Regions from separate parts of the Kitasatospora sp. SC0581 genome, predicted to be linked through region 1. Evidence: riboswitches for the same ligand, from Rfam matches in the RefSeq annotation. Region 1 holds a riboswitch; the other holds the start of a gene.
What was found. Region 1 has a riboswitch for cyclic di-AMP ahead of ACLWS4_RS04795 (NlpC/P60 family protein). Riboswitches for the same ligand answer to the same signal wherever they lie in the genome.
Positions count from the first base shown of each region.

Region 2: another riboswitch for cyclic di-AMP. It lies ahead of ACLWS4_RS25025 (transglycosylase family protein); the one in region 1 lies ahead of ACLWS4_RS04795 (NlpC/P60 family protein).

Region 1 is NZ_JBLRWA010000002.1:369,866-372,247, reverse strand. It holds gene ACLWS4_RS04795 (NlpC/P60 family protein) at 1-1,019, opposite strand, end outside; cyclic di-AMP (ydaO/yuaA leader) riboswitch at 1,030-1,183, opposite strand; gene ACLWS4_RS04790 (C40 family peptidase) at 1,522-2,382, opposite strand, start outside.
Region 2 is NZ_JBLRWA010000018.1:139,871-142,252, forward strand. It holds gene ACLWS4_RS25020 (cytochrome P450 family protein) at 1-972, shown strand, start outside; cyclic di-AMP (ydaO/yuaA leader) riboswitch at 1,194-1,363, shown strand; gene ACLWS4_RS25025 (transglycosylase family protein) at 1,369-2,274, shown strand.

The DNA.
Region 1 (2,382 bases):
GCGTAGATGCCGACGTGGTGGGCGTCGGTGTAGAAGATCAGCAGGTCGCCGGGCTGGGCCTTGGAGAGGTCCGTCCCGAGCCGGGTGCCGGCCGAGGCCTGCGCCTGCGAGGTGCGCGGCAGCGACACGCCGGCCTGGTTGTACGCCCAGACCATCAGACCGGAGCAGTCGAAGGAGCCCGGGCCGGTGGCGCCCCAGACATACGGGCTGCCGATCTTGGAGGCGGCGGCGGACAGCGCGGCGGCACCGCGCGAGCTGCCGGGGGCCACGTTCACCGGAGCGGTGGTCGTGGGGGCCGAGAGGCTGCCGCGGCTGTTGTCGCGGGAGGCGCGGTCGGCCTGCTGCTGCTGGGCCTGGGCGGCGTCGGCCTTGGCCTTGGCCTCGGCGGCGGCCTTCTCCTCGGCCTGGCGCAGCGCCTGGCGGTCCTGCTCGGTCAGCGTGTTGAGCAGGTCCTGGGCCGCCTTCAGCTTGCCCTGGACCTCGTCCTTGGAGGCCTTCAGCTGCTGGGTGGTCGACTCCAGCTCGGCGAGCTTGCCCTGGGCCTCGTTGCGGTCCTGGTCGAGCTTGCGCTGCTGCTCCTGGAGCTCCTTCAGCTGACCCTTCTGGGTGCTGCCGGCCTGGTTCAGCGCGTCGGCCTGGCTGAGGAAGCTGTCCGGGCTGGAGGAGAACATCAGCTGGACGGTGGGGGATATCCCCCCGTTGCGGTACTGCTCGCCGGCGATCTCGGCGAGGCCGCCCTGGAGCTCGGTGACCTGGGCCTGCTGACGGGCCACCTGGTCCTGCAGGCCGGAGACCTGCTTCTCCAGGTCCTGCTGCTTGGCCTGGGCGGCGTTGTAGTTCTCGGTCGCGACCTCGGCCTGCTCGTTGAGCTGGTCGACCTGCCCCTTGACCTGTTCCTTGGTCGGCTGCGGGTCCGCGTGGGCACCCTGCGCGGAGAGGACGACGGCTGCGGCGGCGACGCCGGTCAGGATCGAGACCCGGGCGCGGCCGGCGGGCTTGGGACGACGATGGGACGCCACGAAGGCGGACTCCTTCTTCCTACGGCCGCCTACCGGGTGAGCTGACGGGTTCGGGCCGGAAGCATGCCCTACGACGCCTCACGGCCGTTCCACCGGCCGACCTGGCGCCGATTCACCCCGGAGGAACGTGGTTCCCCGGCTCCGCTCCGCAGCGCCCCCTACCACTGGGCTCCCCTGTCGGACAGTCGCTTCGACCTGTCCCGCTGCCTTGCGAACTCGACGGTAACCACCGCCGCCACCCTGGCTGGGCGATCGACAGTGCGGTGGTTCGGAGCATGACCCTAGTAACTGAACCGTGATCGGTTCAAATCCTTGTCAGAAAAAAGACAGAAGATTACCCAAGTTCCTTTGTGAAAATGACCGATGGTGACCATTGACGCACACAAGGCTGATCGATTCTCACCATGTGGTCGTCGAAGGGCCGGAAACCCGAAACGCCACCCCGAACGGGGGTGGCGCTTTTCACAGGCCCCCGCGGAAGCCCCTCGGGCGTGTCGGGCCGTCAGACCCGGCGGATGGTGTTGATCGACATCGCGTCGGCCTTCATCACCTTCACCACGTCGCCGGTGTGCGGCGCGTGGACCACCATGCCGTTGCCGATGTACATCCCGACGTGGTGCATGTCGGGGCCGTAGATCACCAGGTCGCCCGGCTGGGCCTGGTCCAGCGAGGGGATCCGGGTGCCGTAGTGGCCCTGCTCCTGCGAGGTGCGCGGCAGCGAGACGCCCGCCTGCCCGTACGCCCAGACCATCAGGCCCGAGCAGTCGAAGGTGGTCGACCCGGTGGCGCCCCACACGTACGGCGAGCCCTGCTTGCTCATCGCCTTGGCCAGCGCCGTGGCCGCGTAGCCGCTGGCCGGCGGCAGGCTGCCGAGGTCGACCCGGTCGCTGCCGCGCGAGGCGCGGTCGTCCTGCGCCTGCTGGGCCCGCAGCGCGGCGCGGTCGGCGGAGCTCAGCGAGTTCAGCAGGTCCTGGGCGGCCTTCAGCTTGGTGTTGACGTCCGACTTGGCCTGGTTCAGGTCCTTGGTGGTGGTGTCCAGCGAGGCGAGCACGGCGGCCGCCTCGGTCTTCTCCTGGTCCAGCCGGCGCTGCTGGTCCAGCAGCCCCTTGAGCGCCTCGGCCTGACTGGTGCTGGCCTGCTGGACGGTGGAGGCCTTGTCCAGGTAGCCGGACGGGTCCGAGGAGAGCATCAGCTGGACGGACGGGTCGATGCCGCCGCTGCGGTACTGCTCGCCCGCCACCTCGGCGAGGCCGCCCTGGAGCTGGGTCATCTGCTCCTGGCCGCGGGCCACCTGGTCCTGCAGCTGGTCGGCCTGCTTGCGCAGCTGGTCGGCCCGCTCCTTGGCGCCGTTGTACTTCTCGGC
Region 2 (2,382 bases), on a different contig from region 1:
TTCACCCCGCGCCGGGTGGCCGAGTTCGAGCCGCGGGTGCAGCAGCTCACCGACCGGCTGATCGACGGCTTCGCGCAGCGCGGTTCGGCGGACCTGATCCACGAGTTCGCGTTCCCGCTCCCCATCTACGCGATCTGCGACATGCTCGGGGTGCCGGCCGAGGACCAGGACGACTTCCGCGACTGGGCCGGGATGATGATCCGCCACGGCGGGGGCCAACGCGGCGGCGTGGGGCGGGCGGTGAAGCGGATGCGGGCGTACCTGCTGGAGCTGATCCACCGCAAGCGGGCGGACCTCGGGGACGACCTGATCTCGGGCCTGATCCGGGCCGGCGACCACGGTGAGCACCTGACCGAGAACGAGGCCGCGGCGATGGCCTTCATCCTCCTGTTCGCGGGTTTCGAGACCACCGTGAACCTGATCGGCAACGGCACCTACGCGCTGCTGCGCAATCCGGAGCAGCGCCGGCTGCTGCAGGAGTCGGTGGTGCGCGGGGAGAGCGCGCTGCTAGAGACCGGGATCGAGGAACTCCTGCGCTACGACGGGCCGGTGGAGCTGGCGACCTGGCGGTTCGCGACCCGTCCGCTGACCATCGGCGGGGTGGACATCCCGGTCGGCGACCCGGTGCTGGTGGTGCTGGCCGCGGCGGACCGCGACCCGGCCCGGTTCGCGGCGGAGAACACCCTGGACCTGGCCCGGAAGGACAACCCCCACCTGGGCTTCGGGCACGGCATCCACTACTGCATCGGCGCTCCGCTGGCGCGGCTCGAAGGGCGTGCCGCGCTGGCCACGCTGCTTTCCCGGCTGCCCGATCTGCGGCTCGCGGAAAGCCCGGAGAATCTGCGCTGGCGGGGTGGTCTGATCATGCGTGGCCTGCGCGAACTCCCGGTGGAATTCAGTCCGGAGAGCCGTTCCCCGCACGCCCCTCCGCACCCCGTTCCGGATGCCTCTTCGACGCCTCCGACCTGCTGAGATCACGCTGACGGGACGTCGCCGATCGCCCGCCGACGGGGGTGTGAACACCCATCAATCCGGACATAACGCCGCTGTTGGTAGGCGATCGGACACGGGCCGTAATTGTTGTGTGATATCGGTGATATGAGCTTGTGATTGGTCTGATGATCTGTCTACTCTCCCTGGAGTTCGCAGCTGCGGACCTCGTACGCGGAACGCCGAATCCTGCCCGCCGCGTCACGGGAAACCGACCAGAACCCTGGGCAGGGGCGGGGGAACCAGGTTTGTTGCCGTCTCCCCACGGCTTGGGGTGAAGCCGCCCGAGCGGAAATCGTTTCCGCGTACGGCGGCCGGGCCACCTCCCGGTCCGAACCCGACAGCTCACCTCGCAGGCGTACGGAGAGGGACCTCTTCATGCTGTTCGTTGGAACTGGCCGTCACCGTCGTCGCACCCAGGCCGAGAAGGCCATCGCCGTCGCCGGTGTGGCCGGCGTCGGACTCGCGATGCCGCTCCTCACCGCCACCGGCGCCTCCGCCGCCCCGGCCTCCACCTGGGACTCCGTCGCCCAGTGCGAGAGCGGCGGCAACTGGAGCATCAACACCGGCAACGGCTTCTACGGCGGCCTCCAGTTCACGTCCAGCACCTGGAAGGCGTACGGCGGCACCGCCTACGCGGCGCAGGCCAACCAGGCCAGCAAGGCCCAGCAGATCTCGGTCGCCGAGAAGGTGCTGGCCTCGCAGGGTCCGGGCGCCTGGCCGGTCTGCTCCCAGAAGGCCGGTCTGACCAAGGGCGGTGCCCCGGCCTCGGTCGACACCTCCTCGGACGCCAAGCCGCAGTCCGCCCCCAAGCAGCAGGCCCCGAAGCCCGCCGCCAAGCCCGCCGAGAAGCCGGTCGCGCAGAAGCCCGCCGCCCAGAAGCCGGCCCAGAAGCCCGCCGCGCAGCCGGTCCAGCAGGTCGCCCCGCAGCAGCAGGCGCAGCCGCAGACCCCGGGCTTCTCCGGCAAGGCCGGCTGGGACGCCGACGCCAAGGTGTACTGGTACCAGAACAACGGCGGCTGGTACTGGACCAGCCACCAGAGCGTCTACCAGCAGTACGCCGGCCAGGCCGCCGCCCAGCCGCAGTACGCCCCGCGCGCCGCGCAGCAGGCCCCGCAGGCCGCCGGCCACGACTACACCGTCCGTGCCGGTGACACCCTGTCGACCATCGCCGCCGCCCAGGGCGTGTCCGGCGGCTGGAGCGCGCTGTACGAGCAGAACCACTCCACCGTCGGCGGCGACCCGAACCTGATCATGCCCGGCCAGGTGCTGCACCTCGGCTGAGCCGCCCCGCCCGACGCCGGGAGCGCCCGCGGCCGGCAGTACCCCGAGACCGGGGTGCCCGCCGGGGGCGCCCGCCGCCGCGCCGGAGCGCTCGGCGCCGACGCCGCT